DNA from 2 places in the Allobosea sp. NPDC055353 genome. Region 2 is predicted to be linked to the other one. Evidence: predicted binding sites of a transcription regulator. Region 2 holds the regulator's gene; the other holds the start of a gene.
What was found. The regulator PhoB, encoded in region 2, activates phosphate uptake and scavenging genes when phosphate is short. The targets are predictions, from matches to a motif close to TGTCATNNANCTGTCAT.
Positions count from the first base shown of each region.

Region 1: a site for PhoB is predicted at 12,855-12,871, ahead of ACWIEX_RS09125 (putative 2-aminoethylphosphonate ABC transporter substrate-binding protein). Genes of this name have one in related genera too.

Region 1 is NZ_JBSHMC010000001.1:1,977,059-1,992,827, reverse strand. Features, by position in the region: gene ACWIEX_RS09175 (NAD-dependent succinate-semialdehyde dehydrogenase) at 1-423, shown strand, start outside; gene ACWIEX_RS09170 (DeoR/GlpR family DNA-binding transcription regulator) at 578-1,348, shown strand; gene ACWIEX_RS09165 (GcvT family protein) at 1,423-3,837, shown strand; gene purU (formyltetrahydrofolate deformylase) at 3,855-4,760, shown strand; gene ACWIEX_RS09155 (NAD(P)-dependent oxidoreductase) at 4,766-5,779, opposite strand; gene pbfA ((R)-1-hydroxy-2-aminoethylphosphonate ammonia-lyase) at 5,786-7,147, opposite strand; gene ACWIEX_RS09145 (LysR substrate-binding domain-containing protein) at 7,292-8,161, shown strand; gene ACWIEX_RS09140 (metallophosphoesterase family protein) at 8,168-8,899, opposite strand; gene ACWIEX_RS09135 (putative 2-aminoethylphosphonate ABC transporter permease subunit) at 8,909-10,624, opposite strand; gene ACWIEX_RS09130 (putative 2-aminoethylphosphonate ABC transporter ATP-binding protein) at 10,621-11,712, opposite strand; gene ACWIEX_RS09125 (putative 2-aminoethylphosphonate ABC transporter substrate-binding protein) at 11,833-12,852, opposite strand; gene phnY (phosphonoacetaldehyde dehydrogenase) at 12,960-14,411, opposite strand; gene phnA (phosphonoacetate hydrolase) at 14,413-15,660, opposite strand; gene ACWIEX_RS09110 (2-aminoethylphosphonate--pyruvate transaminase) at 15,678-15,769, opposite strand, start outside.
Region 2 is NZ_JBSHMC010000002.1:923,521-939,289, forward strand. Features, by position in the region: gene sucC (ADP-forming succinate--CoA ligase subunit beta) at 1-1,096, opposite strand, end outside; gene mdh (malate dehydrogenase) at 1,175-2,137, opposite strand; gene ACWIEX_RS17785 (TetR/AcrR family transcriptional regulator) at 2,460-3,059, opposite strand; gene zapE (cell division protein ZapE) at 3,062-4,240, opposite strand; gene ACWIEX_RS17795 (ABC transporter substrate-binding protein) at 4,463-5,293, opposite strand; gene ACWIEX_RS17800 (amino acid ABC transporter ATP-binding protein) at 5,327-6,121, opposite strand; gene ACWIEX_RS17805 (amino acid ABC transporter permease) at 6,118-7,011, opposite strand; gene argH (argininosuccinate lyase) at 7,008-8,423, opposite strand; gene ACWIEX_RS17815 (LysR family transcriptional regulator) at 8,519-9,445, shown strand; gene ACWIEX_RS17820 (SpoIIAA family protein) at 9,502-9,888, shown strand; gene phoB (phosphate regulon transcriptional regulator PhoB) at 9,892-10,599, opposite strand; gene phoU (phosphate signaling complex protein PhoU) at 10,613-11,332, opposite strand; gene pstB (phosphate ABC transporter ATP-binding protein PstB) at 11,410-12,216, opposite strand; gene pstA (phosphate ABC transporter permease PstA) at 12,258-13,142, opposite strand; gene pstC (phosphate ABC transporter permease subunit PstC) at 13,151-14,125, opposite strand; gene pstS (phosphate ABC transporter substrate-binding protein PstS) at 14,282-15,307, opposite strand; gene ACWIEX_RS17855 (ATP-binding protein) at 15,605-15,769, opposite strand, start outside.

The sequences.
Region 1 (15,769 bases), on a different contig from region 2:
GCCAAGGGCGGCACCGTCGCGACCGGCGGCAAGCGCTCGGAACTGGGTCTCAGCTTCTACGAGCCGACCGTGATCGCGGGTGCGACCGGCACCATGCTGTTCGCGCGCGAGGAGATATTCGGGCCCGTCGCGCCGGTCTTCCGCTTCGAGACCGAGGAGGAGGCCCTGCGCCTCGCCAACGACACCGAATACGGGCTCGCCTGCTATTTCTACACGCGCGATCTCGGCCGCACCTTCCGGGTCTCGGAAGCGCTGCAATACGGCATCGTCGGCGTGAACGAGGGGCTGGTCACGACCGAGGTCGCGCCCTTCGGCGGCGTCAAGGAATCGGGACTGGGTTCGGAAGGCTCGAAATACGGCCTGCAGGACTATCTCGACGTCAAGTACACCTGCATCGGCGGACTTGGCGCCACAGCGCGCTAGCCTTTCCGAAAGGGCGCAGCTTCGACGAGCCGCGCCCTTTTCGCTTCCCGGCTGAAAAACAGCGGCACCGCCGTTTCGATTGCCAAGCCCGGATCAACTTCCTATCCCTGCCCTGCCGGACCTGAAGCCGGCGAGCAGGGCTGGCCCGGTTTCCATGACACGCGACATCGCAGCGCGACGGCATCACGCCATCATGGCGAAGCTCGACGAGACCGGCTCGGTTACTGTCGAGGAGCTGGCGCAGGCGCTCGACGTCTCGCGCGAGACGGTTCGGCGCGATCTCAAGGCCCTCTCGGCCGGCAGCCTGCTCGCGATCGTCCATGGCGGCGCGATCCGCAACGAGCGCTCGGAAGCCTCCTTCGCCAGCCGCCGCACCGTGAACCGCGCCGGCAAGGAGACGATCGCCGATCTCGCGGTCTCGCTGATCGGCGACGGCATGACCATCCTGCTGGATTCCGGCACGACGACCGAGGCGCTGGCGCGCGCCTTGGCACGGTCCGATCGCAAGCGCCTGATCGTGCACACGACCTCGCTGGAGAATGCCCGGCTCGTCAGCCGGTTGGCCGGCGCCCGCGTCTTCCTGATCGGCGGCGAGTTCGATCGCAACGAGGATGCGGCCACCGGCCCGGAGACGCTGCGGGCGATCGCACGGCTCTCGGCGGATTTCGCCTTCGTCAGCGTCGGCGGCGTCGATCCGGAGGGACACGTCACCGACTATACCCGTGCCGGTGCCGCCACTCGCACAGCCCTTTTGAATGCGGCTGAACAAGGCTTCGTGATGGCGGATCACAGCAAGTTCGGGCTCGTCCTGCCCAGCCGCATCGGCGGCGACAAGCCTTGCGCCGGGCTTCTGGTCGATCAGGCCCCGCCCGCCCCGCTCGCCGAGAAACTGGCCGAGCAAGGGGTCCGAATTCAGGTCGGATGAATTGACTGTTTTTGTGGTTTTTTGTTGTTTTCTGATTTCGACGCGCTAAGCTGCCTTCCATCGCGGAGGCGCTCATGTCCATTCCCACCCAATCCCGTGTCGTCATCATCGGCGGCGGTATCATCGGCTGCTCGGTCGCCTATCACCTGACCAAGCTCGGCTGGCGCGACGTATTGCTGCTGGAACAAGGGCGCCTCTCCTCCGGCACGACCTGGCATGCGGCCGGCCTCGTCGGGCAGCTCCGCAGCCAGTCCAGCATGACGCGGCTGATCCGCTATTCGACAGAGCTCTACGCCTCGCTGGAGAGCGAGACCGGCCTGGCGACGGGCTGGAAGCGCTGCGGCTCGGTCTCGGTTGCGCGTACTGAGGAGCGCATGACGCAATTGCGCCGGACGATCTCGGCAGCACGCGCGCAGGGCGTCGAGATCGAGGAACTCAGCCCGCAGGAAGCCGGCGATAAATGGCCGGTGATGCGCACCGACGACCTCGTCGGCGGCGTCTGGCTGCCGGGCGACGGCAAGGCCAATCCCTCCGATATCACGCAGGCGCTGGCCCGCGGCGCCCGCAGCGGCGGCGCAACCGTGCGCGAGGGCATCCGCGTCACCGGCATCGAGACCGAGAAGGGCCGGGTCAAGGCGGTGCAGACCGATCAGGGCCGGGTCGAATGCGAGGTGCTGGTGATCTGCGCCGGGCAATGGTCGCGCACGATCGGCCAGATGTGCGGCGTCTCGGTGCCACTGCATTCGGCCGAGCACATGTACATCGTCACCGGCAAGATCGCCGGCGTGACGCCGGACCTGCCGGTGATGCGCGACCCCGACGGCTATATCTATTTCAAGGAAGAGGTCGGTGGCCTCGTCATGGGTGGCTTCGAGCCGGATGCGAAGCCCTGGGGCATGGACGGCATCCCCCACCCGTTCGAGTTCCAGCTCCTGCCCGACGACTGGGACCAGTTCGGCATCCTGATGGAGAACGCGCTGGAGCGCGTGCCGGCGCTGGAGACAGCCGAGATCAAGACCTTCCTCAACGGCCCCGAGAGCTTCACGCCGGACAACAACTTCCTCCTCGGCGAGGCGCCGGAGGTGGCGGGCGTCTATGTCGGGGCCGGTTTCAACTCGATGGGCATCGCCTCGGCCGGCGGCGCCGGCCGGGCGCTGGCGGAATGGATCGTCGAGGGCGAGGCGACGAGCGATCTCTGGCCGGTCGATATCCGCCGCTTCGCCGATTTCAACAACAACCCGGCCTGGCTGAAGGACCGCATCAAGGAGACGCTCGGCCTGCATTACGCCATGCCCTGGCCGAACCGCGAGCTCGATACCGCCCGCCCCTTCCGGCGCTCGCCGCTCTATGACCGGCTCGCGGCCAAAGGCGCCGTCTTCGGCTCCAAGATGGGCTGGGAGCGCGCGAACTATTTCGCCCGCACCGAGGCGGAGCGCTCGATCGGCTATTCCTTCGGCCCGCAGAACTGGTTCGAGACCGTCGCGGCCGAGCATCGCGCCTGCCGCGAGGCGGCCGGCCTCGTCGACATGTCGAGCTTCGCAAAATTCCTGCTGCAGGGACCGCAGGCCGAGGCCGCCTTGCAGCGCCTCGCAGCCAACGATGTCGCCGTGCCGGTCGGCACCTCCGTCTACACGGCGCTGCTCAATGCCCGAGGTACGTTCGAGAGCGATCTTACCGCCGCCCGGATCGCTCCCGACGCCTATCTCCTGCTCACCGGCACGGCGCAGGCGACGCGCGACGCCCACTGGATCAGGCGCCAGCTCCCGGAAGGCGTGACGCTGACGGACGTGACCGCTTCCTATGCGGTGCTCTCGCTCGCCGGGCCGAAGGTCCCCGAGCTTCTGGCCCGCCTCTCGCCGACATCGTTCGACCTCGCCGACTTCCCGGCCAACGCGATCCGCAAGATCACGATCGGCTATGCCACGACCTGGGCCTGCCGCCGTTCCTATCTCGGTGACGGGTTCGAGCTCTATGCGCCCGTCGAGTTCACGGCTGCGATCTACGACGCGCTGCACGAGGCCGGGGCCGATCTCGGACTGGTGGATGTCGGCTATTACGCCGTGGACTCGCTGCGCATCGAAAAGGGCTTCCGCGCCTGGGGCCGTGAGCTGACTCCGGACGTCAATCCCTACGAGGCCGGGCTCGGCTTCGCCGTGAAGCTCGGCAAGGGCGAGTTCCTCGGCCGCGGGGCGCTCGTTGCCGCCAAGGCCGCGCCGCGCACGAAACGCCTGATCGCTGTTGTCGGGCCGCGCCCGGACGGGCAAATGGCCTGGGGCGGCGAAGCGATCCTCGCGGATGGCAAGCCGGTCGGCGAGATTACCTCGGCGGCCTTCGGCGCGAGCCTCGACGGCATCGTGGCGCTGGGCTGGGCTTCAAGCGACCAAGCGATCGACCAGGCCTGGCTCGATGCACGGAGCTGGTCTATCGACCTCGCCGGCACCACCGTTCCGGTCAGCGCCAGCCTCGCGGCGCCACTCGACCGCAAATAGATCCGGGACGAGAGACGATGACTGAAGCCCATTCCGCGCATGCCCCGGCCCCGGGGCGGGACTTCAAGGTGCAGAAGCCCGACCGCATCCTGACCTTGTCCTGCGAGGACCGGCCGGGCATCGTCCATGCCGTCAGCGGCGTGCTCTACCGCCATGGCTGCAACATCCTGGAGAGCGCGCAGTTCAGCGATCCGCGCGACGGCCGCTTCTTCATGCGCGTCGCCTTCGCGACCGGGGAGCGCTTCGACGAGGCTGCATTCCGGCGCGAGTTCGACGGCGTCGCTGGCACCTTCCGCATGGAATGGGACGCGATCGACGCCGCCGCCCCGGCGCGGGTGCTCCTGATGGTCTCGCGCTTCGGCCATTGCCTGAACGACCTGCTGTTCCGGCAGGCGACAGGCAATCTCAACATCGAGATCCCCGCCATCGTCTCCAATCACCGCGATTTCGAGGCGCTGGCCAAGAGCTACGGCATCCCGTTCCACTACCTGCCAGTCACGCCCGCGACCAAGGCGGAGCAGGAGGCACGGCTGCTCGAGATCGTCGCCGAGACGAACTCCTCGCTGGTCGTGCTCGCGCGCTACATGCAGGTTTTGTCGAACGATCTTTGCCGGGGGCTCGACGGGCGGGCGATCAACATCCACCATTCCTTCCTGCCCAGCTTCAAGGGCGCCAAGCCCTATCACCAGGCCTATGATCGCGGCGTGAAGCTGATCGGCGCGACCGCGCATTACGTCACGCCCGATCTCGACGAAGGCCCGATCATCGACCAGGACGTCGGCCGCGCCGACCATTCGCTGGCGCCGGACGATCTGGTCAGCGCCGGCCGCGATATCGAGGCGGTGGTGCTGGCGCGAGCGCTCAAGCTGCATATCGAGCGCCGGGTGATGCTCGCCGGCCGCCGCACGGTGATCTTCCGCTAGCTCCTTCAGGCGAAGGCGACGTTCCGCGTCTGCGCCCGCAGGCGCGGGTCATGCGAGCGGATCTGGACCGGTCTGCCGTCGAGGATCTCGAAGCAGCGTGCCAGCGTGTCGTCCGAGAGCCGCCGCATCGCCTCGGCGGTGAAGAAGGTCAGGTGCGGGAACAGGATGACGTCATCGCGGCCGAACAGGGGGCTGAGCGGATGCCCGTGCCGGGCGAGCGGCTCCTGGCTGTAGACGTCGAGCCCGACGCCGCCGAGCTTGCCCTCCAGCACCGCCTCGGCCAGCGCCGCCTCGTCGATCAGCGCGCCGCGCGAGACGTTGACGAGGATGGCGTCTCGCTTGAGACAGGCAAGCTCAGCCCGCCCGATAATATGACGGGTCGCGTCGTTCAGGACGCTGTGCAGCGAGACCATGTCGCATTGCCCGAGCATGGCGTGGAGGTTATCGACCTTCTCGATCCCGGCCGCCGCCATCGTCGCGGCATCGACATGCGGATCGTAGCCGAGGACGCGCGCCCGGAACCCCTGCCCCGCCATCCGCGCCATGCTGCGGCCGATCTTGCCGGTACCGACGAGCCCCAGCGTCGCGCCGGCGATGTCGCGGCCTAGCCAGCGCGACGCCGGCCAGATCCAGCCTTCACGGTCCATCGCCCGGCCGATCTCCGGCAAGCGCTTCGTCAGCGCGATCATCAGGGCGAAGGCGCCCTCCGCGACCGTCTCCTCGGCATATTCGGGCACGTTGACGACGGGGATGCCGCGCGCGATGGCGGCGGGAATATCGATCGCGTCGATGCCGACGCCGTACTTGACGATGCCCCTGAGTTTCGGCGCCGCCGCGATCACCCGTGCGGTGACCGGCGTGTAGCACATCAGCAGGAGATCGGCGTCGGCGACCTCTCGCATCAGCGCCTCCTCCGAAATCCCGTCGGGCAGCGTGACGAGCTCGACGCCGCGGGCGCGAAGCCCTGCATCGATCTCCGGGCATTCCAGTTCCCGGTCGGTGCGGACAGCCTTCATCATCGCCCCTCAGCCGGCCAGGATCGCCTGCTCGACGATGCCGAGCGCGCGTTCGAGGTCGGCCCGCGCGATCACCATCGGCGGCGACAGGGTCAGCACATTGCCCTGGCTGATCTTGAAGCTCAGACCCGCTTCAAGGCAGCGGTAATAGACACGCTCGGCCAGGGCATTGTCAGGCGTCCAGGCATCGCGATCCGATACGAGTTCGACGCCGAAGAGCAGGCCGCGCCCGCGCACATCGCCGACGGCCGGGCAGCTCGCGCCGAAATGGCGCAGGCGCTCCATCGCATAGGCGCCGAGTTCGGCGGCGCGCTCGGTCAGCCCCTCCTCGCGGATTATGTTGATCGTGGTCAGTGCCGCGCGGGTGGTGACCGGGTTCTTCTCATGGGTGTAGTGGCCGATCGCATAGCCGCCGGCGACATCGAGATCGCGTCGCGCCATGACCGCGGCGATCGGCAGGATGCCGCCGCCCAGCGCCTTGCCGAGCACGACCATGTCGGGCTGCACCTCGTCATGTTCATGGGCGAAGAAGCGCCCGGTCTTGCCGAGCCCGGTCGGGATCTCGTCGAAGATCAAGAGCGTGCCGTGACGGTCGCAAGCCTCGCGCACGCTCTTCCAGAAGCCGGGCGCCGGCGGATAAGGCGTCGCCCGCATCGGCTCGGCGACGACCGCGGCGACATCCCCTTCCCGCGCCAGCACATAGGAGATCATGCGGGCGCAGGCGCGCGCCGAATCCTCCAGATTGTCATGGCCATAGGCGCAGTTGCGGGTGCCCCAGGGCGCGACATGCTCGGCGCCCGGCAAGAGCGGCCCGGCGATCCCGGAGCGGAATGTCGCCTCGCCACCGACGCTGGAGGCGCCGAAGCCGGCGCCATGGAAGGCGTCCCAGAAAGACAGCGTCTTGAACCGGCCGGTCGCGGCGCGGGCGAGCCGGAGCGCAACCTCGATCGCGTCGGAGCCGCCAGTGGTGAAGAGCACCTTGCCGAGATCGCCCGGCGCCATCTGCGCCAGAGTTTCGGCCAATTCGACGGCCGGCTCGCAGGTGAAGCGGCGCGGCGCGAAGCAGAGATCGTCGAGTTGCGCCTTGATCGCCTCCTTCAGACGCGGATGGCCATAGCCGATATGGTGGACGCTGTTGCCATGGAAATCCATGTAGCGGCGCCCCATCGTGTCCTCGATCCAGATGCCCTCCGCTTTGGCAATGGCGGTGAGGCACGGGCTCGACAGGCTCTGGTGCAGGAAGGTGGCGGAATCGCGTGCGAGCAGTTCGCGCGTTCCCGCGTCGCCGATGCCGGCGGACCAGTCGCTGCGCGCCGCGGAGGTGTTGGATTCGCCTTCGGTGTGGACGATGGCAGCGGTTTCGACGTGCATGGCAGGGCCTCGGTTCGCGCCGGTGGAGCGCTGTCGAGGCTCAGAATGCCCTCGCTTCATCGATCTGAAAAATCGCTATTTCATATCCAAGTATAAATTTCAGCGATATCATTCCACATCGACTTTCCCGAGGCTTTTCCTGCCATGCGTCACGTCCAGCTCCGGGCTTTCCATCAGGTCGCGCTGTCCGGCGGCTTCTCGAAAGCGGCAGCCGCGCTCAACCTCACCCAGCCGGCGATCTCGGATCAGGTCCGCAAACTGGAGGAGGAATACGACGTCGCGCTGTTCAGCCGCCGCCATCGCCAGATCGTCCTGACACCGGCCGGCCAGAGGCTGCTCGTGGTCACGCATCGCCTGTTCGGGGCCGAGGGCGAGGCGCTTGAGCTTCTGCAGGAGGAGCGCTCGCTGCGGACCGGCGCGCTCAGGATCGTCGCGGATTCCGTGCATCATGTGCTCGATGTGCTGACCGCCTTCCGCGAGCGCCATCCCAGCATCCAGGTCTCGATCGCACAGGGCAATACCGGCAGCATCGTCGAGACGCTCATCGGCTACGATGCCGAGATCGGCGTGCTCGGCGAACTCGCCGACGAGCGGCCCTTCGAAGTGCTGCCGCTCAACGTCTCGCCGATCATCGCCTTCGCCGCGAAGGGCCATCCGGCCGCGGCGCTGCCGACGCTTTCATTGCAGGACCTGGCGAACTGGCCGCTGGTCATGCGCGAACGCGGCTCGCGCACGCGCCAGTTGCTGGAACAGCGGGCCGCGGAACAGGGCGTCGCGCTCGCTTATGCGGTCGAGGCGGAAGGACGCGAGGCGGTGCGCGCCATCGTGGCGGCCGGCGGCGGGATCGGCTTCGTCTCGGCGGCAGAGTTCGGGGAGGACGATCCGCGTCTCACCCGCATACCGCTCGCCGGGCCGCCGCTCCTGATGCACGAGAAGCTGATCTGCCTGCATGAGCGCCGCAACAGCAAGGCCATCCACGCCTTCTTCACGCTGGCGCGGTCCCTGCGCGGATGAGCGGCGCTAGGGCAACGCCCTTCCCGTCCGCAGAGCGTGCGCCCAATCCGTTCGCCCGCTCTCCTCGGCGCGCCGGGCCGAGCGCTCCCAGTCGTAGACGGCGAGGTGATGCTCGATCGTGATCTCCGCGCCGAGCGAGACGATGGCGAAGCGGGCATGGGGCATGCCGCTCTCGGAGACATGGGCGGGCTTGGTATCGCGATAGGCCGGATTGCCGACGCTGCCGGGATTGACGACGATTGCGCCCGAGTTCAATCGGGCGGCACGCGTCTGATGGCTGTGCCCGCAGAGCATCAACGGCGCCGACCGGCCGGCGAGACGCTGCTCGATCGTCGGGATCGGCGACGGCACCAGATAGCCGTTCTGGACCTCCTCCATCAGATAGGCCGAGTCGTTGCCGGGGCAGGCATGGAAGCAGAGCGCGCCTTCCACGGTGATCTCGACCGGCAGGCCGGCGAGCCAGGCGCGAGCCTCGGGATCGAGCGCCTGCCAGGCGTAGCTGTCCGAGGTGCCGAGTTCGTCGGGCGAGGCCGCGCCCATCGCCCGGTCGTGATTGCCCCGGACATGGCTCATCTTGCGGGAGCGCAGCAGCGCGACCGTCTCGACCGGCCAGAGCGGGCTCGAGGCGCAATCGCCGAGATTGACGATGCGATCCGGCGCCAGCGCATCGAGCTTCGCCAGCACGGCTTCGAGCGCCGGCAGGTTGCCATGGATATCGGCGATCACGCCCAGGCGCATACCGACGTCCTAACGCTGGCGCCATTGCTGCAGGCGGCCGAAGACCAGATTGTCGAGGCCGACATGGGCAAGCTTCACGGCGATGGCGGTCGCCATGATGACGCTCGCCATGCCGGCAGCCGAGGCCATGGCGCCCGCCTCGTCCATATGGACGATCGCGATCGAGGCGAGCTTGGTGTCGGCCCCATAGAGGAAGATCACGGCCGAGACCGTCGTCAGGGCGTTGACGAAGACATAGACCGCGATGTCGAGGATCGCCGGCAGGCAGATCGGCGCGGTCACGCGGCGGAAGGTCGACCAGAACGGCACCTTGAGCGAGGCGGAGACCGACTCGAACTCGCCGTCGAGCTGCTTCAGGCTGGTCAGCGCCGTGATGTGCCCGACCGTGTAGAAATGCGCGACGGTGTTGATCACCAGGATCGCCAGCGTCCCGTAGAGGAAGCCGAGCGGGTTCCAGCCGGCATTGTAGAAGAAGACATAACCGAGGCCGAGCACGAGGCCAGGCACCGCCATCGGCAGCATCGCCAGGAACTGGGCGAAGGCGCGCAGGCGCGGAAAGAGCTTCACCTTCTCGATCAGGTAGGCGCCGGTGAAGATCAGCGCCGTGCCGATCACCGCCGTGAGCGAAGCCAGCAGCAGCGAGTTGCGATACGGACCCCAGCCGTCGGGCTCGACCGTCGAGAAGTCGTAATTGCCCAGAGTCAGCGACAGGTTGTAGGGCCAATATTTGACGAAGGAGCCCCAGAAGGCGATCGCATAGGGGCCGACGATGGCGAGCGCGACCAGGCTGACGAAGCCGAGCAGCGCGAGGTCGCGGCGCCGGTCCGGCTTGGGGACATAAGGCACGGCGCGGGCCGAGAGCATGGCGCTCTGGCGTCGCTGCACCACACGGTCGACGAAGAAGGCGAGAACCGCCGGGACCAGCAGGATGATGCCGACGACGGCGCCCATCGGGAAGTTCTGCTGGCCGACGACCTGCCGGTAGGCGTCGGTCGCCAGCACGCTGAACTGCCCGCCGATCACCTTGGGAATGCCGAAATCGGTGATGACCAGCGTGAAGACGACGAAGGTGGCGCTGATCACGCCATAGCGTGCGCCCGGCAGGGTGATCGTGTGGAAGATGCGCCAGCGCGTGGTGCCCATCGCGTCCGCCGCCTCGCGCAGACGGCCGTCGGATAACGCCAGCGCCGTAACGAGGATCAGCATCGCATGCGGGAAGCAGTAGAGCACCTCGGCCGCGATGATGCCGACGGGGCCGTAGAGCGAGGCGCCCATCATCCAGGATTTCAGGATGCCCTGATTGCCGAACAGGTAGATCAGCGCCAGGCCCGACAGCAGCGAAGGCGCGAAGACCGGGACCATCGCCGCGGCGTAGAAAGCGCCCTTGGCCGGAATGCAGCTACGGCGCAAGGCATAGGCGTAGAGGAATGCGAGCGGCACCACGATCGCGGTCGTCACGCCGGCGACCAGCAGGCTGTTCAGCAGCGAATAGAACAGCGACGGCGTCGTCGCGTAGCTGACGAAATTGGCGAGCCCGACGAACTTCCCGTCCGTGTCCTCCAGGCTCTTGGAGAGCAGCGCCCAGAGCGGCAGCGCGATGATCAGCACGAGCACCGCGCAGAGCGCCAGGATCAGCGCTCCGGCGACATGACGCTCGCTGACTCGCAAAGGCGAGATTTTCACGGCTGGTTCGGTCATCGTCAGGGGCTGTGCGAGATCGCTCATCGTCCCTCCCCGGCAAAGACGTGCAGGGCCTCGGGCGGAAAGGCGATGGTGCGCACCTGCCCCGGCGCGATCCCGAGATCGCGCATCGCGTTGGACGAGAAATCGGCGGCGATCCGGGTCGCGCGCGAGCCGGTCGGTTCAAGATGCGCCCGGCAATAGGAGCCGAGGAAGGCAAGGTCCCCGATCGTCGCCTCGAAGCGGTTCGGCGTGTCATCGCCGATGCTGCGGGTGCGGACCTCTTCGGGGCGCATCGCCAGCCTGACCGGCGTACCGACGGCGAAGGGCGCGGCATTGGCGACGACGAGGTCGAGCTCGTCGACGCGGACCTTGCCAGGACCGGTCACGATCGCGTCCATGAAGGTCATGTGCCCGACGAAATCGGCGACGAAGGGCGTCGCTGGGCGACGGTAGATCTCCTCGGGCGAGCCGACCTGCTCGACCGCGCCGTCCCGCATCACGACGATGCGGTCGGCCATGGCGAGCGCCTCCTCCTGGTCATGCGTCACCATGATCGTGGTCACGCCCAGCCGCTGCTGCAGCGAGCGCATCTCGCCACGCAAGCGCTCACGGACCTTGGCATCGAGGGCGGAGAGCGGCTCGTCGAGCAGCAGCAATTCCGGCGAGGTGGCGAGTGCGCGGGCCAGCGCCACGCGCTGCTGCTGGCCGCCTGAAAGCTGAACGGGATATTTTCGGCCCTGCTCTGGCAGGCCGACCAGTGTCAGGAGCTCGGTAACGCGCCTGGTGATCTCGTCGCGGGTGCGGCGGCGGTTGACCAGCCCGTAGCCGACATTGTCTCCGACAGTGAGATTGGGAAAGAGCGCATAGGACTGGAAGACGATGCCGAAATCGCGCTCGGACGGGCTGGCATGCGAGACATCGCGCCCGCCCATAAGGATGGTGCCGCTATCCTGCTGATCGAGGCCCGCGACCGCCCGCAGCAATGTGGTCTTGCCGCAGCCGGAAGGGCCGAGGAAGCAGACGAACTCGCCGCGATGGATGTCGAGGTCGATGTCGTGCAGCGCCCGGAACGCGCCGAAATTCTTGGCGAGATTGCGGATGGAAAGAAACGGGGTCGCATTCGTGGACATCGGACCGGCCTTCATCTGAACGGGCAGAGATCCGCCCCGCGGGCAATGGCGGGGCTTCTCTAGACGTCTTGCACAGACCATGCCGCCGGCCGCCCACGCGGCCGGCGGCATGGCAAAGGCTCAGTTCTTCGGCGCCGCCTTGGACTCGTAGCGCTTCGACCATTCGGCGAGCACGCGGTCGCGGTTGTCGGCCATCCAGCCGAGATCGTTCTTGATCATGCCGGCTTCGGCATTGGCAGGATAGTTCGCCGGCTTCGTCCCGACACCGGACGCAGCGACGATCGCATAGGTCTTCGAATAGAGCTCGTTGGCGCCTTTCGTCGTCGACCAGTCGGCGATCTTCTTGGCCAGCGCGAGGTTCTTCGAGCCCTTGACGATGGCACTGGCCTCCATCTCCCAGCCCACGCCCTCCTTCGGGATCACGACCTCGATCGGCGCGCCCTTGCTCTTCTCGGAGGCGCCGCGCATGTCGAGCGCCAGACCGATGGTGCGCTCGCCGCGTGCCGCCTGGACGCAAGGCGCGGAGCCGGAATGCAGGTAGGCGCCGATATTCTCGTGCAGCCCGTCCATGAACTTCCAGCCCTCGGCCTCGCCCATGCTCTGCAGCCAGCCGGCGACCATCAGGTAGCCGGTGCCCGACGAAGCCGGGTGCGGCATCACGATCTTGCCCTTGAAGGCCGGGTTGAGCAGGTCCTTCCAGGAACTCGGGACCGGCACGCCCTTGGCCTCGGCGGTATTATAGCAGACGACGCCGAGATAGGCGTCCATGCCGGTCCAGGTATAGGGCTCCTTGGCGTCGCGGAAGACGGGTTTCAGCGCATCAGCCCCGGCGGGCTTGTAGGTTTCGAGCAGGCCGGCCTTCTCGAACATCAGCAGGCTCGATGCGGCGAGCCCCATCACCATGTCGGCGCGGGGATTGTCCTTCTCGGCCAGGAATCGGGCGGTGATGACGCCGGTGGAGTCACGGACCCAGACGACCTCCGCCTCGGGCACGGCCTTCTCGATCGAGGCCTTGAACGGCGCGAGCTGATCGTTCTCAAGGGCCGTGTAGACGGTCACCTTGGTCTTCTGTGCGTGAGCCATGCCGGGAAGCGCGAGCGCGATAGCCCCGATGACGCAGGAAGCAAGCCAGTTCTTCATATTCTCATCCCCTCGTTATGGTCAGTCTGAACGCTCTTTGGACGTTTTCTTCCCCTGACAGACGAAAACGCAGGCGGATCGCTCCGCCTGCGCTGGCTTTTCTTGTTTCACGCGGTCCAGGGCATCGACCACGTCTTGACGTTGGTGAAGGATTTCATGGCCTCGACGACACCCTCCTTGTAGCCGAGGCCGGAATCCTTGATGCCGCCGAAGGGGGACATCTCGATCCGGTAGCCCGGGACTTCCCAGAGGTTCACGGTACCGACCTCCAGCTCCGCGACGAAGCGCTGGATGTAATCGTAGCGGTTCGTGCAGATGCCGGAAGAGAGACCATAGGCGGTGGAGTTCGAGATCCGGATCACCTCGGCGATGTCGTCGGGCACGCGGATGATCGGGATGACCGGGCCGAAGGTCTCCTCATGCACCAGCTCGCAGGTATAGGGGATCCTGTCGACCACGGTCGGGTGGAACAGCGCGCCTTCCGCCCGCTTGCCGTGGAGCACCTCGGCGCCCTTGCTCACGGCATCGTCGACGCGGGCCTGGAAGAGCGAAGCCGAGCGGGCATTGATGACGCAGCCGACATCGGTTTCCGGGTCCATCGGATCGCCGCATTTCAACTTCCTGGCCTTCTCGACGACGAGCCTGGAGAAGGCGTCGGCGACGCTCTCGACCACCAGGATGCGCTTCACCGCCGTGCAGCGCTGGCCGGAGTTCTTGGTCGCGCCGGTGACGGCGAGCTCGGCTGCCTTGTCGAGATCGGCATCCTCCATGACGATCAGCGGGTCGTTGCCGCCGAGCTCGAGCACGATGCGCTTGTAGCCGGCCTTGTCGGCGATGTGCTTGCCGACGCGGACCGAGCCGGTGAAGGTCACCAGATCCGCGTCCGTGTCGGTGATCATCGCATCGCCCATGGTCGAGGGATTGCCGGTGACGACGGAGAGCATCTCGGGCGGCAAGCCCGCCTCGTAGAGCACGTCGGCCAGCGCCAGCGCGGTCAGCGGGGTCAGCTCGGTCGGCTTGAGCACGAGGCGGTTATTGGTCGCGATCGCCGGGGCCAGCTTGTGGCTGACCATGTTGAGCGGGTGGTTGAACGGGGTGATCGCCGAGATCACGCCGAGCAGCGGCTGGCGCGTCGTGAAGATCTTGCGCGCCTTGCCGTTCGGCGAGATGTCGCAGGAGAACATCTCGCCATCGTCCTTGATGGTGAGCTGCGCCGCGAAGGACCAGACGTCGTAGGCGCGGCTGGCCTCATAGAGTGAGTCCTTCCAGCACAGACCGGCTTCCGCGGTGATCAGCTTCGCGAACAGCTCCTTGCGGTCGCGCAGCAATTCGGCGGTCTTCTGCAGGATCTGCTGGCGCTCGTAGCGCGAGAGCGTCGGCTTGAACGCCTTGGCCTTGGCGAAGGCCTCGCGGACATGCTCGGGCCGGGCGGCCGGGATCAGGCCGACGACGCTATCGTCATAGGGGTTCCTGACCTCGACCATGTCGTCGGTCGTGACCAGCTTTCCGGCGATGCGCATCGCCTCGCGCCGCACCGGCGGCTTCACCGTCGCGTTCATCTCAGTTCACCAGGTTCAGGGCGACGTCGAAGACGTCGAAATTGCGGAGCGTGCGGCCCTGCGGCACCGTGATCGGCCGGTTGGCGATCATCGGCACGCGCTGCTCGGTGATGCCGCCATGCGAGCGCAGCGGCTCGGTCAGGCCCGAGAGATCGTGCCGGTCCGGCGAGGTGCCGATCACCTTCTGGCGGGTCGAGACGACCACGACATCGCCGATCCGGTCGGCCGGCAGTTCGAAGCGCTCGCAGGCTTCCGCCGACGTCACCGCCAGCGCGATGCCCTCGATCCCGGAGATGCGGGCTGCGACCTCCTCCTGGCTCGCGCCATCGGGCAGATAGACCGTGGCGAAGGAGCCGAGCGCGCCGTGATGGACCACGTAAGGGTCGGTGATCGGCAGGATCACGCGCATCGTGCCCTTGCCATACCACTCGTCCATCAGGCTCTGGAGATAGACGACATCCGGCTCGCCATTGGCGAGGTGCTTGTCGTTCATGCCGTGATCGGCAGTGATGACCAGCGTGCAGCCGAGCGCGTCGAGCTTGCCGACATAGCCGTCGAACATGGCGTAGAAACTATCGGCCATCTCCGAGCCGGGCGCAGCCTTGTGCTGCACATAGTCGGTGGTCGAGAGATACATCAGGTCCGGCTTGAAGCTCTCCAGCAGCTTGACGCCGGCGGCGAAGACGAACTCCGAGAGATCGGCCGAATAGACCGACGGCACCGGCATGCCGACGAAATCGAGCACGTCCGCGATGCCGTTCTCCGCCTTGTTGGCCTTGTCGGCCTTCTCCGAGGAGAAGGCGATCGCGCTGCCGGATCCGAAGTCGAGCCCCTTGCCGAGCAGGGTGCGCAGCTTGTCCTTGGCGGTGACCATCGCGACCTTGAAGCCGGCCTTCTGGAACTCGGCCAGGATGGTCGGCGCCCGCAGGAAGCGGGCATCGTTCATCATCACCTCTTCCCTGGCTTCGCGGTCGTAGAAGAAGTTGCCGGCGATACCGTGCACGGCCGGCGGGCGGCCGGTGATGATCGAGAGGTTGTTGGGGTTGGTGAAGCTCGGGATCACCGAATAGGCATGGGTGCTGGCGCCGGTCTTCATGATCCGGTCGAGGTGCGGCGTCAGCCCCTTGGCGCTGGCCGCCTCGATATAGGCCGGCTCCGAGCCGTCCATGCAGATCACCACCGTCGGACGCTGCGGGCGCGCATATTCGCGCCCGTTCGCAACAACATCCGAACCGATCTTCGCGTGCATTGTCATCTCAGGGCTCCTTACGCGGCCGACTTCAGGCCGACGCCCATCTCATCAAGGACATCCGACACTGTGGCGACGAAAGCGCGCATGTCCTGCGCACCGAGCGCAC
Region 2 (15,769 bases):
CCTCGACATTCGTGCCTTCGAGGCGCACCACCAGCGGAACCTGCAGGCCGACCGCCTTCACCGCCGCGATGACGCCGCGCGCGATGACGTCGCACTTCATGATGCCGCCGAAGATGTTGACGAGGATGCCCTTCACCTTCGGGTCGGCGGTGATGATCTTGAACGCCGCCGTCACCTTCTCTTCGCTGGCGCCGCCGCCGACGTCGAGGAAGTTCGCAGGGCTTTCACCGTAGAGTTGGATGATGTCGAGCGTCGCCATGGCGAGGCCGGCGCCGTTGACCATGCAGCCGATCGTGCCATCGAGCGCGATATAGGCGAGGTCGTACTTGGAGGCCTCGATCTCCTTCTCGTCCTCTTCCGTGGTGTCGCGCAGCGCAACCACCTCGGGGTGACGATAGAGCGCGTTCGAGTCGAACGAGACCTTGGCGTCCAGGCACTTGATCTGGCCCTGGGTGGTCACGATCAGCGGGTTGATCTCCAGCATGTCCATGTCCTTGGCCACGAACGCTGCGTAGATCTGGCCGAGCACGGTGCCGGCCTGCTTGGCGAGGTCGCCCTGCAAGCCGAGGATGCGCGCCATGGAACGGCCGTGATGCGGCATGATGCCGGTCGCCGGGTCGACCGAGAAGGTCTCGATCTTCTCGGGCGTGTCATGGGCGACAGCCTCGATGTCCATGCCGCCCTCGGTCGAGATGACGAAGGCGATGCGCGAGGTTTCGCGGTCGACCAGCGCCGAGAGGTAGAACTCCTTCTCGATGTCCGAGCCGTCCTCGATATAGAGGCGGTTGACCTGCTTGCCGGTCTCGCCGGTCTGGATCGTGACCAGCGTGTTGCCGAGCATCTCCTTGGCGTGGGCCTCGACCTCGGCCACCGACTTGGCGAGGCGAACGCCGCCCTTGGCGTCGGGGCCGAGTTCCTTGAACTTGCCCTTGCCGCGCCCGCCGGCGTGGATCTGCGACTTCACGACGTAAAGCGGCCCCGGCAGCTTCTTGGCGGCCTCGACCGCCTCCGCCACCGTGAGAGCCGGGAAACCGGCCGAAACGGGCGCGCCGAATTCCTTGAGGATGGCTTTGCCCTGGTATTCGTGGATGTTCATGTGCTCGGTTTCCCTGACAGCGACAGACAATTGACGAAAGGGCGGCCGCGCGAAACCGCGCCGCCGCCCTTGCTTAACTTACGCGAGTGACGGATCGACGGTCTTGCAGGCGTCGATCAGGTTCTGGACCGAAGCCACCGACTTCGCCAGCATCTCCTTCTCGGCGCCGTTGAGGCGGATCTTGACGACGCGCTCGACGCCCTTGGCACCGATCACGACGGGAACGCCGACAAACATGTCCTTGACGCCGTACTGGCCGCGCAGCGCAGCCGCCGCAGGCAGAACGCGCTTCTGGTCCTTGAGATAGCTCTCGGCCATCGCGATCGCGGAAGCCGCCGGAGCATAGAAAGCCGAGCCGGTCTTGAGCAGGTTGACGATCTCGCCGCCGCCCTTGCGGGTGCGCTCGACGATGGCGTCCAGCTTCTCCTGCGTGGTCCACTTCATCTTGACGAGGTCCGGCAGCGGGATGCCGGCGACGCCCGAGTAGCGGACCAGCGGCACCATGTCGTCGCCATGGCCGCCGAGCACGAAGGCCGAGACGTCCTTGACCGAGACCTGGAACTCCTCGGCGAGGAAGTGACGGAAGCGGGCGCTATCCAGCACGCCGGCCATGCCGCAGATCATGTTGGGCTTCAGGCCCGAGAACTTCTGGAGAGCCCAGACCATCGCATCGAGCGGGTTGGTGATGCAGATCACGAAGGCCTTCGGGGCGTACTGCTTGATGCCTTCGCCGACCGACTTCATCACCTTGAGGTTGATGCCGATCAGGTCGTCGCGGCTCATGCCAGGCTTGCGCGGCACGCCGGCGGTGACGATGATGACGTCGGCGCCCTTGATGTCCTCGTAGGAGTTCGTGCCCTTGTAGCCGGCGTCGAAGCCGTCGACCGGAGCGGACTCGGCGATGTCCAGCCCCTTGCCCTGCGGAATGCCCTCGGCGATGTCGAACAGGACGACGTCGCCCAGTTCCTTGAGGCCGGCGAGGTGAGCGAGCGTGCCACCGATCTGGCCGGAGCCGATGAGGGCGATCTTCTTACGGGCCATTGCCTAGTCCTTTTGTTTCTGGCGCGACCATCGATCCGGCTGCTGCCGGCTTCGACATTCAAAATGCCTTGGCGCTGCGACAGGTCGGCTCCCGGTGGGAGCCGGCCAAACCGTGCGTTCCTTTGGCCCAAACCGGCCTTTTGCCGCAACCCTCGCCGCAAAAGCGGCTTTTCTCGGGCACCGGAGTGCCTCGCGCGATAGCGCGCGAGGCACGTCTATATTTTTCAATAACTTAGAAGAAGCAAAGAACAGCACTCGGTTCCACCAGGAACGAAAATCGATAATTACAATTTACAGATATTGTAATTGGTAACCGGATTATTCACACGATCCCGCTGCCGAGCACCCGCAGGATCACACGGATCAGGGTCGAGAGTCGGGTGTCGACCGAGGCCTGCGGCACATCGGCTTCAAGCGCGAGCGAGGCCGGATGGATGAAGCGGTTGGTGGCGTCGATGACGAAGGCGATCGCCCGGTCGCGGTCGCGCGGCTCGAACACGCCGGTGGCCATGCCCTCGTCGACCACCCGCTCGAACAGAGCGCGCACGCGGGTGCGGTTGCGCCGGCTGATCGCGTGCCGCTTGGCCACCGCCAGCGACAGGGCCGCGAAAAGATGCGGCTCCTCGCTCAGCAGGTCGCGATTGGCCTTGGCCAGCGCCAGGATCAGGCGCTCGAGCTTGTCGTCGGCCGGATCGGGTCCGTCGGCAACGTCGGCGAGCCGCCGCTCCGTCGCCTTCAGCCAGACATCGACGACCGCGTCGATCAGCGCCCCCTTGGACGGGAAGTAGCGATAGACATTGGCATGGGTCATGCCCGCCTCTTCCGCCACGGCGACGACGGTGAAGCGCTTCAGCCCGAACTTGCGCAGATGCTCGCCAGCGACCGTGAGGATGCGGGTCTCGCTCGGCTCGCGCTGCGGCATCGTCAAGTCTCGACCAGACCGGTGGTATCCCCGCTCGCGGCCGAATCCGGCCGGCCATGCGGCATCGCAAGGTATTCCTCGGAGCGCATCTCGATCAGGCGGGAGACGGTGCGGTCGAACTCGAAGGCCTCGCGACCCTTGCTCGCCCGATAGAGCTCATGCGGCTCGGCTGCCGCCGAGGCGACCAGCTTCACATGATGCTCGTAGAGCGTGTCGATCAGGATGATGAAGCGCTTGGCCTCGTTGCGCCGGTCGAAATCGAGGATCGGGATATCGTCGAGCACCAGCGTATGGAAGCGCTGCGCCAGGGCGATGTAATCCGACGCGCCATAGGCCTGGGCGCAGAGATCGGCGAAGGCGGCCCGCGCCACGCTGCCAGCCGCCTGCGGCAGGACGAGATCGTGCCCTTGAACGTTGAGCACCGTGCGCTGTCCCTGCGCCGTGCCGGACAGCGCCTTGAAGGCGGCATCGAGCGCAGCCTTCGCCTTCTCGTCGGCGGGCACATGATAGACCGGCGCCCCGCCCAGCTTCTCCAGCCGGAAATCGGTGCGCGCATCGAGCTTCAGCACCTCGACCCTGGTCTGGAGCAGCTCGATGAAGGGCAGGAACAGCGCCCGGTTGAGACCGCCCTCGTAAAGCCGCGACGGCTCGACATTCGAGGTCGCGACCACCACGACGCCCGCCGCGAACAGCGCCGTGAACAGCCGGCCGAGGATCATCGCATCGGCGATGTCGGTGACGGTGAACTCGTCGAAGCAGAGCAGATAGGCCTCATCGGCGAGATCCGCCGCGACCGGCGCGATCGGATCGGAATCCTTGACCTCGCCGCTCTTGATCTTCTGGCGATAGGCATTGATGCGGCCATGCACGTCGGCGAGGAATTCGTGGAAATGCACGCGACGCTTGCGCTTCACCGGCGCGGCCTCGAAGAACATGTCCATCAGCATGGTCTTGCCGCGGCCGACCGAACCCCAGACATAGAGCCCCTTCGGCGCCGCGGCCGTGTCCGGCTTCTTGCCGAAGAGCCAGCCGAGCGCGCTGCCCTTGCGGGCGAGGCGGCGGGCGGCGAGCGTTTCGGTGAGCGCCTCGAGCTTTCTGACCACCGCGACCTGCGCGGGATCGCGCTCGATGGCGCCCGCCTCGACCAGGGCGGCATAACGGTCGGTGATCGAGGCTGACATGACGGCGGGCGCTGGCGATCCGGAAAAGACCTGACCGGGTTACGGCAGCCCTGCCGTCATCGCAAGCCCACCGAGCGAACCTCGCGCGCCGGGAACACATCGTCCTTGCGAGCGAAGCAAAGCAAAGCAATCCAAGGGACCGGCTCGACCCGTTCAGGCCGGCGGCCCCTGGATTGCTTCGTCGCTACGCTCCTCGCAATGACGAGGAGCGGGAAGCAGGGCTCACTTGCCCTGGTTGATCGAGACCGGCTTCACCGCGTTGTTGGCGAGGCCGTATTTCTCGATCAGCTTGTCATAGGTGCCGTTCGCCTGCAGCCGGTCGAGCGCGCCCTTGACCGCGTCGCGCAGCTGCGTGCCTTCCGCCGTCTTGGCGAAGGGGATGCCGGCCAGCGAATGGGTGAAGGGCTTGCCGAGCGCGATATAGGTGTTCGGCTCGAGCTTCTGGAAATGGCTCATCGTCTCGCTGCCCTGAACGCCGCCCTGGAGGCGCTGCGTCTTGAGCTGGGTGCGCGCGTCGACCGAGCCTTCGGTGCCGACCACGTTGATCGCCGGCTTGCCCTTGGCGACGCAATTCGCCTCGCTCCACTCGCCGATCTGGCGCGGCCAGTTGGTCGCGCGGCTGGCGCCGACGCTCTTGCCGCACAGGTCCTCGGGGGTCTTGATCGTGTCCTTGAAGGCGGTGACCGTGTAGAACTGCGCGCCGGAATCCATGTAGTCGATGAAATCCGCGGTCTCGCGCCGCGCCGGCAGGTCGCTCATCCCGGCCATCACCGCGTCGACGCGGCCGGTCTGCAGCGAAGGCAGCATCTGGGCGAAGGCGGTCTCCTGCCACTCGACCTTGACGCCGAGCTCCTTGGCAATGGCCTCGCCCAGCTCGATATCGAAGCCCGAGAGCTGGTTGGTGGCGACATCCTTGAAGGCGATCGGCGGATAGTTCGGCTGGGTCGCGATCACGATCTTGCCGGCGGTCTTGATGCGGTCCGGCAGGGCCCGGGCCTGCGCGGCGAGCGCGGTGCCGGCGAGCAGCGCGGCAACGATGGTCAAACGAAGCATGTGGTCTCTCCCTCTAATGAACAGGTTCCGCCGTCACTTCAGGACGGCGGCGATGAAGTCGCGCGTGCGCGCCTGGCTGGGCGCGACGAGCACGGTCTGCGGCGGGCCCTGTTCGACGATCTCGCCCTTGTCCATGAAGACGACGTCGCCAGCCACTTCGCGGGCGAAGCCGAGCTCATGCGTGACCACGATCATCGTCATGCCGGACGCCGCGAGGTCGCGCATCACGTTCAGCACCTCGCCGACGAGCTCGGGGTCGAGCGCCGAGGTCGGCTCGTCGAACAGCATCAGCTTGGGCTTCATGGCGAGCGCCCGCGCGATGGCGACGCGCTGCTGCTGCCCGCCCGAAAGCTCGCTCGGATAGGCGTCGCGCTTGTCGGCGAGGCCGACGCGCTCCAGCAGCGCCGTCGCCTCGGCGACGATCTGCTTGCGCGGCTGCTTCAGCACGGTGAGCGGCCCCTCGATGATGTTCTGCAGCGCCGTCATGTGGTTGAACAGGTTGAAGCGCTGGAACACCATGCCGGTGACGAGGCGCTGGCGCGCGATCTCGACATCGGTCAATTCGTGCAGTTCGTCGCCGACGCGGCGATAGCCGATCAATTCGCCATCGACGCGGATAGCGCCCTTGTCGATCTTCTCGAGCTGGTTGATGCAGCGCAGCAGCGTCGACTTGCCCGAGCCGGACGGACCGATGATGCATTGCACCGTGCCGGGCTGGATCGAGAGCGAGACGTCGTTCAGCGCCTTCAGCTCGCCGAAGATCTTGCTGACATTCGCGATCGTGACGATCGCGCTATCGGCCTTCGCCGGGTTCTCCGCCGTGCTCATGCCGTTTCCTCCTGCACCGCGGCGCGCTTGGTGCGCCGCCCTCCCCGCCCCTTCGAGAAATGGCGTTCGAGGAAATACTGTCCGATCTGCAGGATCGTCACCACGAGCAGATACCAGCCGGCCGCGACGATCAGCAATTCGATGACCCGGGCATTGGCGTAGTAGATCGTCTGCGCGTTGCGCAGGATCTCGGCATACTGGATCACGCTCGCCACCGAGGTCAGCTTGACCATGCTGATCACCTCGTTGCCGACCGGCGGGATGATGACGCGCATCGCCTGCGGCAGCACGATCCGGCGCAAGGTCGTCAGCCGGGTCATGCCGATCGCCTTGGCGGCCTCGGTCTGCCCGGTATCGACGGAGAGGATGCCGCCACGCACGACTTCGGCCGTATAGGCGCCCTGGTTCATGCCGAGCCCGAGCAGCGTCGCCATGAACGGCCCGATGATGTCGATCGTGCGCCAGGAGAACAGGCCGGGGATGCCGATGGTCGGGAAGACCAGCGCCAGATTGAACCAGATCAAGAGCTGCAGCAGCAGCGGCGTGCCGCGGAAGAACCAGATATAGAACAGCGCCGCGCTGCGCAGCACCGGGTTCGGCGACATGTACATGATGGCGAAGACGACGCCGAGCACGATGCCCAGCGTCATCGCGCAGACCGTCATGATCAGCGTGTTGCCGAGACCGGCGATGATCGCCGGCGCGGTGAAGAACTGCCGGACCACCGGCCAGGCGATGTCACCTTCGACGAAGGCCATCACGATCCAGGCGAGGATTGCGAGGATGATCACTGACGCGACCCAGCGCCCGTAGAAGCGCCGCGGGACGATCCTGAGATGCGAGACCGCAGCGAGGTCGCGGCTGCTGATCGGCGAGGTTGCGTCGCTCATCGCCCGCTCTCCCGGCTCCAGGTTTCCAGGCTGGCGAGCTTGCCACGGAAGCGCGCGATCTGCTCGCGCACCCGCTCGGGCGCCGTGCCGCCATGGCCGCTGCGCGCCGCGACGGCGGCATCGAGCGTCAGCTGGCCGAGCACGCCGGCATCGAGGCGTGGATCGACCGCCCGGAGGTCAACGGCATCGAGCGATTCAAGCTCGCGGCCCATCTCCTCGCAATAGCGCACCAGCGCTCCGGTGATCTCATGCGCTTCGGCGAAGGGCACGCCGTTGCGAGCGAGATGATCCGCCACCTCGGTCGCCAGCGCGAAGCCGGAGCCGGCCTGCGCCCGCATCGTCGCGACATCCGCGCTCATGCTGGCGATCAGCCCGGCGAAGGCCGGCAGCACCTCTTCGAGCACGTCGACGGCGTCGAAGCCCGTGCGCTTGTCCTCCGCGAGGTCGCGGTTATAGGACAGCGGCAGCCCCTTCAGCGCGCCGAGCATGGTGACGAGATCGCCGGTCAATCGCGCCGCCCGGCCGCGCGAGATCTCGGCGATATCCGGGTTCTTCTTCTGCGGCATGATCGAGGAGCCCGTGGCGAAGGCGTCGTCCAGCGTCACCCAGGCGAATTGCCGGGAGGTCCACAGCGTCACCTCTTCGGCAAGGCGCGACAGGTTCGTCGCCAGCATCGCCGCGACGAACAGGAACTCGGCGACATGGTCGCGCGCGCCGACCGCATCGACCGAATTCTCGAACGGCTCGTCATAGCCGAGCGCCTTGGCACTGAGTTCGGGATTGAGCGTGATCGCCGAACCGGCGAGCGCTGCCGCCCCGAGCGGGGACTGGCCGGAGCGCTTCTCCCAGTCGGTCAGGCGCGAGGCGTCGCGCATCAGCACCTGCCCATGCGCCATCAGCCAGTGCCCGAAAGTGACGGGCTGGGCGCTCTGGAGATGGGTGAAGCCGGGGCAGACCGACGCCGCATGCTCGTCCGCCTGGTCGGCGATCGCGGTCAGCAATTCTGCCAGCATGCCGGCGAGCGTGCGCGACTTGCTCCGCAGATAGAGCTTCAGGTTGTTCGCCGCCTGGTCGTTGCGCGAGCGTCCGGCGCGGAGCTTGGCGCCAGTCGAGCCGACGCGCTCGGTCAGGATGCGCTCGATGAAGGTATGCACGTCCTCGTCATCGGGCCCGGGCGCGATCCGCCCCTCGACCGTATCGCGGGCGATCCCGTCGAGCGCGGTCAGGATGACCTGGAGTTCCTCGGCAGTCAGCAGGCCGGCGCGGCCGAGCTCGGCCGCATGCGCCTTGCCGCCCGCGACATCCTGCGGCACCAGCCTTGCGTGCTCGCCGGCGGCGCTCGACAGCTTCATCAGGCGCGGGTCCGGCGGCTTGCGGAAGCGGCCGCCCCAGAGTCGGGTCGTCTGGTTCATGATCTCATTCCTCCCGTCGGGGAAGAATGACCTCTTGACCGAGAGGCCGGCAAACGAAACGATCTCCGCCGAGATAGTCCAAAAAGGAATACCCCATGGCGGCCAGCCGGCCACCCCCGTCAGCCGCGGCGCTGAGGGCGTTCGCGACGGTCGCAAGGCTGGGCTCGACGGCCCGTGCCGCCCTTGCGGTCAACCTGACCCAGAGCGCCGTCTCCAAGCAGATCCTCTCGCTGGAGCACCATCTCGGCACAGTGCTGTTCGACCGCAGCCCGCTCGGCCTCAAGCTCACCGAAGCCGGCGCGATCTACCTGCCCTATGCGGAAGCCGCGCTGGAGCAGATGGAACGCGGCGCCAGGCGTCTTGCGGAGCGCAGCGCCATCGCCCGGCCGATCCGCCTGCATATGGTCGCGATCGCCGGCGAACGCTGGCTGATGGCGCGCTTTCCGGCCTTCGCCGAGGCACATCCCGGCGTCGACGTGCAGTTCACCAATTATGTCAGCGAGAGCGAGACCGAGGAGCCGGATATCGAGATCGCCCATGGCGTCCCGCCCTGGCCTGGAAAGGAGGCGCATTTCCTGTTCGGCCGCGATGTCGCGCTCGTCGCCGCGCCGAGCCTGATCGAGCGGATGGGCGGTTTCCGCCGCGCCGCCGATATCCAGAAGATGACCCTGCTGCAGCACTACCAGATGCCGGCCTTCTGGGCCGAGTTCACCGAAGCCCATGACCTGCGCGGCGCGGTGCCGGAGCATACCGTGCGCTACGGCTATTATTCCGTGATCACCAGCGCCGCCGTCGCCGGCCTCGGCCTCGCGCTGGCGCCACGCTGCTACGTCGCCGACGAGTTGGCCTCCGGCGCGCTCGTCAATCCGCTGGGGCTCGGCTTCACCAGCGCCACCGGCTGCTGGCTGACGCGGCCGCTCGAACAGCCGCCGCGGCCGGGGCTGGATGCCTTCATCGCCTGGCTGCGGGCCGAGGCCGAGAGCTTCGACGCAGCGACGCGCGCCCCGCCCGCTTCCACCTGATCCGCCCGGCGAAACCTCCCCCTCGCCGGCGCGTTGTCACCCGAGGAGGAGGAGCCATGCTCACCATTCTGCCCGCCCCGGACCATGTCGCCGCCTATCGGCTGTCGCAGACGCTCACGGCTGAGGATCTCGACGCCATCATGGCCGATATCGACGCCCGGCTCACACGCCACGAGAAGCTCGGCATCCTCGCCGACATGACCGATTTCACCGACATGACGCTGGCCGCGGCCTGGAAGGACGCGCGCTACAGCCTCGGCAAGCTCTGGGAGCTCCGGCGCTTCCCGAAGGAGGCGGTGATCACCGACAAGGGCTGGCTCGCCGGCTTCGTCGATCTGCTCGACCCGGCGATCCCCTTCGTCAAGGTCCGCGCCTTCAAGCCCGAGGACTATGACAAGGCATTGACCTGGGCCGGCGATATCGAGGGCGGCCCGAACGCCTGAGGCTTACGCAGTTCCGCTGCGCGCGAAGGTCTCGTCGAAGGCGTAGCCGGCGCCGCGTACGGTGCGCAGCGGGTCCTTGGCGTCGCCCGGCGTGATCGCCTTGCGCAGCCGCCCGACATGGACGTCCACCGTGCGCTCGTCGATATAGACGTCGCGGCCCCAGACGGCGTCGAGAAGCTGGGCGCGCGAATAGACCCGGCCCGGCGCCTGCATCAGGAACTCGAGCAGGCGGAACTCGGTCGGGCCGAGATGCAGTTCGCTCCCCGCGCGCCGGACGCGCCGCGTCGTACGGTCGAGCTCGAGATCGCCGGCCGCGAGCAGCCCTGCGACATGGCCTGGCTTCGCCCTGCGAAGAAGCGCCTGGATGCGGGCGATCAGCTCCGGCAGCGAGAACGGCTTCACGACATAGTCGTCGGCGCCGGTCGCAAGGCCGCGCACGCGCTCGGTCTCCTCGCCGCGCGCCGTCAGCATGATGATCGGCACGCGCTCGGTGTCGCGGCGCGAGCGGAGGCGGCGGCAGAGCTCGATGCCGGACAATCCCGGCAGCATCCAGTCGAGCAGGACCAGATCGGGCGTTGAATCGCGCAGATGCAGCTCGGCGTCATCCCCGCGCGCGACGCTGTCGACCTCGAAGCCCTCGGCTTCGAGGTTGTAGCGCAGCAGCAGGGTGAGCGGCTCCTCGTCCTCGACGATCAGGATACGTGCGGCCATGTTGGCTTTGACCTCAGCTTCCCGTCACCGCTTCGACCTCGATATTGGTCGTGTCGAGCTTCGGGCGGTTCGCATCGAGAGAATCGCCGGTGACGAGGTAATGGATCGTCTCGGCGATATTGGTGGTGTGGTCGCCGATGCGCTCGATGTTCTTGGCGCAGAACAGCAGATGCGTGCAGAAGGTGATGTTGCGCGGATCTTCCATCATATAGGTCAGGAGTTCGCGGAACAGCGAGGTGTAGAGCGCGTCGATCTCGTCGTCGCGCTTCCAGACCTCGAGCGCCTTCTGCTCGTTGGTCGCGGCATAGGCGTCGAGCACGTCCTTGAGCTGGGCCTGCACGAGGCGGCTGATATGCTCGAGGCCGACGACGGCGCGATGCGGCGGCTGGAACTGGCCGGCGATGGCGACGGCGCGCTTGGCGATGTTCTTGGCGAGATCGCCGACGCGCTCGATGTCGGATGCGAGGCGGATCGCCGAGATCAGCTCGCGCAGGTCCTGCGCCAGCGGCTGGCGGCGGGCGATGGTGAGCACCGCCTTCTCCTCCACCTCGCGCTGGAGGTTGTCGAGGCGCTGGTCGGCCGAGATGATCTTCTGGGCGAGCGCGGTGTCGCGGCGCACCAGCGCAACCGTGGAATCGCCCAGCATGCGCTCGGCCATGCCGCCCATTTCGGCGAGGCTGCGGCGGATGCCTTCGAGATCGGCGTCGTAGGAGCGGACGATATGGTCGGTCATGGCGTGTTCCTCAGGCGCATCGGCCCGAAAAGTGGAAACCGGTTTTCGGGCAAGCCGATGCGAAACAAAAATGCCGCTTAGCCGAAACGGCCGGTGACGTAGTCCTGGGTCTGCTTCTTGGCGGGATTCATGAAGATCGTGTTGGTCGGCGCGAACTCGATGACCTCGCCGAGATACATGAACGCCGTGTACTGCGAGATGCGGGCCGCCTGCTGCATGTTGTGCGTGACGATGGCGATGGTGAAGTCGCTCTTCAACTGCTCCAGCAGGTCCTCGATCTTGCCGGTCGAGATCGGGTCGAGCGCCGAGGTCGGCTCGTCGAACAGGATCACCTCCGGCTTCTGCGCGATGGTGCGCGCGATGCACAGGCGCTGCTGCTGGCCGCCGGAGAGGCCCATGCCGGAGCTCTTCAGCTTGTCCTTGACCTCGTCCCAGAGCGCGGCGCGGCGCAGCGCGCCCTCGACGCGGTCGTCGAGCTCCGACTTCGGCGGCTTCTCGTAGAGGCGGATGCCGAAAGCGACGTTATCGTAGATCGACATCGGGAACGGCGTCGGCTTCTGGAAGACCATGCCGACGCGCGAGCGCAATTCATTCACATCGACGTCGTTGGAGATGATGTTGCGGCCGTCGAGCATGATCTGCCCCTCGGCACGCTGCTCCGGATAGAGCGAGTAGATCCGGTTGAAGATGCGCAGCAGGGTCGACTTGCCGCAGCCCGACGGGCCGATCAGCGCCGTGACGTGGCGGTCGCGGAAGTCGAGATTGATGTTCTTCAGCGCCTTGTGCTCGCCATAGTAGAAATCGAGGTTCTTCACCGCGATCCGGACGGGCGCCTCGGCATCGAGCGACTGGGGGGAGAGTTCAAGGGTCGAAAGCATCGACATTAAGTCCTCAAGGTCGGTCGCGACCGGGTTGGTTTCAAGCCCTACTTGCTGCCGGCGACGATACGCCGGGCAACGAGCGAGAGCACGAGGATCGAGACGGTGATGATGAGCGAGCCGGCCCAGGCGAGCTGCTGCCAGTTCTCGTAAGGGGCGGAGGCAAACTGGTAGATCGTCACGGGCAGGTTCGAGACGCCGCCCACGAGCGAGGGCGAGAACCAGAAATTGTTGTTGAGCGCGGTGAAGAGCAGCGGCGCGGTCTCGCCGGCGATGCGGGCGAGCGCCAGGAGGATGCCGGTGACCATGCCGGCCTTGGCCGCGCGCCAGGTCACCGAGGTGATCACGACGGAAGGCGGCGCGCCGAGCGCGGCGCCGGCCTCGCGCAAGGGGCCGGGCACGAGGTTCAGCATGTCCTCGGTGGTGCGCACGATGACCGGGATCGCGATGATGCCGAGCGCGACGCCGCCGGCCCAGCCGGAATAGCCGCGGAACGGCTCGACCAGGATGACGTAGACGAACAGGCCGATCAGGATCGACGGCGCCGAGAGCAGGATGTCGTTGATGAAGCGGATCAGGTTCGCGAGCTGCGAGCCGCGGCCGTACTCCGCGAGCCAGGTCCCGGCCAGCACGCCGATCGGCGTGGCGATGGCGATGCCGAGGAAAGTCAGCACGAAGGAGCCGACGATGGCGTTGGCGAGGCCGCCGCCCTCGCTCCCGGGACCGGGCGTGACCGCCGTGAAGGTCGCGAGCGAAAGCCCGCCGATGCCCTTCACCACGAGCATGCCGAGGATCCAGAACAGCACGAAGATGGCGATGAAGGTGAAGCCGGTGGCGATGAGCTTCATCAGCCGGTCGGCGGTGCGGCGCGACTGGCGCACGCGTCCCCAGGGCTGGTGAGGCAGTTCGCGGGGCGTGGTCGTCATGGTCATGGGAGGCCTCAGTAGCGCTTGACGCGGGCGACCAGCAGCCGCGCGATGACGAGGACGACGAAGGTGACGAAGAACAGGATGCAGCCCAACGCGATCAGCGCGTTGAGCTGCAGGCCCAGCGCCTCGTTGAACTCGTTGGCGATGCGCGAGGCGATGGTCGAGCCGGGATCGAGGATCGAGGCCGAGAGCCGGTTGGCGTTGCCGACCACGAAGGTCACCGCCATCGTCTCGCCGAGCGCGCGGCCGAGGCCGAGCATCACCGCGCCGATGATCGAGACGCCGGCCTGCGGCACCAGGACATGACGCACCACCTCCCAGGTCGTCGCGCCGATGCCATAGGCGCTCTCGCGCAGCACGGACGGGATCTGCTCCAGCATGTCGCGGGTGATCGAGGCGATGAAGGGCACGATCATGAAGGCGAGGATGATGCCGGCGGTGAAGATGCCGAGACCGGAGGGCGAGCGCGAGTAGAGCACGGTGCCGACGATCGGGATGCCCTCGACGATGTTCGAGAGCGGGATCTGCACATAGGCGGCGAAGAGCGGCACGAAGACGAACAGGCCCCACATGCCGTAGATGATCGAGGGCACGGCGGCGAGCAGCTCGATCGCGGTCGCGACCGGCTTCTTGAACCAGGCCGGGGCGAGCTGGGTCAGGTAGACCGCGATGCCGAGCGAGAGCGGCACGCCGATCACCAGCGCGATCAGCGCCGTCGAAAGCGTGCCGACGATCGCCGGCCAGGCGCCGTATTGCTCGTTCTGGGTGTCCCAGACGCTGGAGGTGATGAAGCCGAGGCCGAACTCGCGGAAGGCCGGCCAGCCGCCGATCACCATCGAGGCCATGATCGCGGCGAGCAACACCAGCACCAGCAACGCCGCCGCGAAGCTGGCATTGCGGAAGACCAGGTCGAAGGTCGCCTTCGGCGTCTTCCGCACGATCGGCGTCGCGCCGGGAATGCTCGTCATGTCGGTTGCTGCGGTCATCCGCGAAGGCTCCGGTGGCGTTGCCGGGATCGTCGGGAAGCCCGCTCGATCCCAGCCCTCATCCTGAGAAGCGCCCGAAAAGGGCTTCTCAGGATGAGGGCTTGAAGAATGCGGCAAGGCGGGTCGGAGCCCGCCTCGCCTTGTCGAGGGCAGCGATCAGAAGATCGGCTTGCCGGCAGTGTCGGTCACGCCCTTCCAGGCGGCGCGGACCTGGTCCTTCACATTCGCCGGCAGGGCGACGTAGTCGAGGTCGCTGGCGAGCTTGTCGCCGGACTTGTAGGCCCAGTCGAAGAACTTCAGGGCAGCCTGCGTCTCTTCCGGCTTCTCCGGCTTGGCATAGACCAGGATGAAGGTCGCCGAGGTGATCGGCCAGGCATCCGCGCCCTTCTGGTTGTTCAGCGAGATGCCGAAGCCCGGCTGCTCGTTCCAGTTGGCATTGGCGGCGGCGGCCTGGAAGGCCTTCTCTTCCGGCGCCGGGAAGTTGCCATCGGCATTCTTCACCAGGGCATGCGAGAGCTTGTTCTGCTTGGCATAGGCATATTCGACATAGCCGATCGAGTTGGCGACCTGCTTGACCGAGGCCGAGACGCCTTCGTTGCCCTTGCCGCCGATGCCGACCGGCCACTGCACGGCGGTGTTGTTGCCGAGCTTCGACTTCCACTCGGCCGACACTTTCGAGAGGTAGTCGGTGAACTGGAAGGTCGTGCCCGATCCGTCCGAGCGGTAGACCGGGTTGATGTTCGCGTCCGGCAGGGTGACGCCGGCGTTGAGCGAAGCGATCTTCGGGTCGTTCCACTTCTTGATGTCGCCCATGTAGATCTGGGCGATGACGTCGCCCGAGAGCTTGAGCTTGCCCGGCTCGATGCCGGCGATGTTCACGACCGGGACGATACCGCCCATCACGGACGGGAACTGGATCAGTCCATCCTTGGTCAGGTCCTCGCCCTTGAGCGGGGCGTCGGTCGCGCCGAAGGCGACGGTCTTGGCCTTGATCTGGCGGATGCCGCCACCCGAGCCGATCGACTGGTAGTTCAGGCCGATACCCGTCTCCTTCTTGTAGGCCTCGGCCCACTTCGCATAGATCGGGAAGGGGAAGGTCGCGCCGGCACCGGTGATGTCGGCGGCCTGGGCGGAACCGGCGATCCCGACGGCAACGGCCGCGAGAACAAGAATCTTGCGCATGTGAGAAGTCCTCATCTGATCGCTGTTTGCAGCGACCCTGTCAGAACACCCTCTGTATGACAGCCAAATGACAGTTCGTCATGAAAGCTGTCATGAAGGCCCGGCATGCACGGATTGGGCGGCGGAGACGCTCCTGTCGAAACCACCTTTGTCATTCCGGGGCTTCGCGGAGCGAAGAACCCGGAACCCACGACTGGGTGAGCCCTTTGCAGCCGCATGATCGTGCACGCGAACCCAGTCGTGGGTTCCGGGTTCGCGCCTGCGGCGCGCCCGGAATGACAAGGGAACGGCTCGAAGCTAACCGACGGCGCGCGCGCCCTCGAAGCGCGGCAGGATCGCCCGGAAGGTCGCCCCCTCACCCGACTTGCTCTCGATCGTCAGCCGGCCGCGATGGCGCAGCACGATGTGCTTGACGATCGCAAGCCCCAGCCCGGTGCCGCCCGCTTCGCGGCTGGCCGCGGT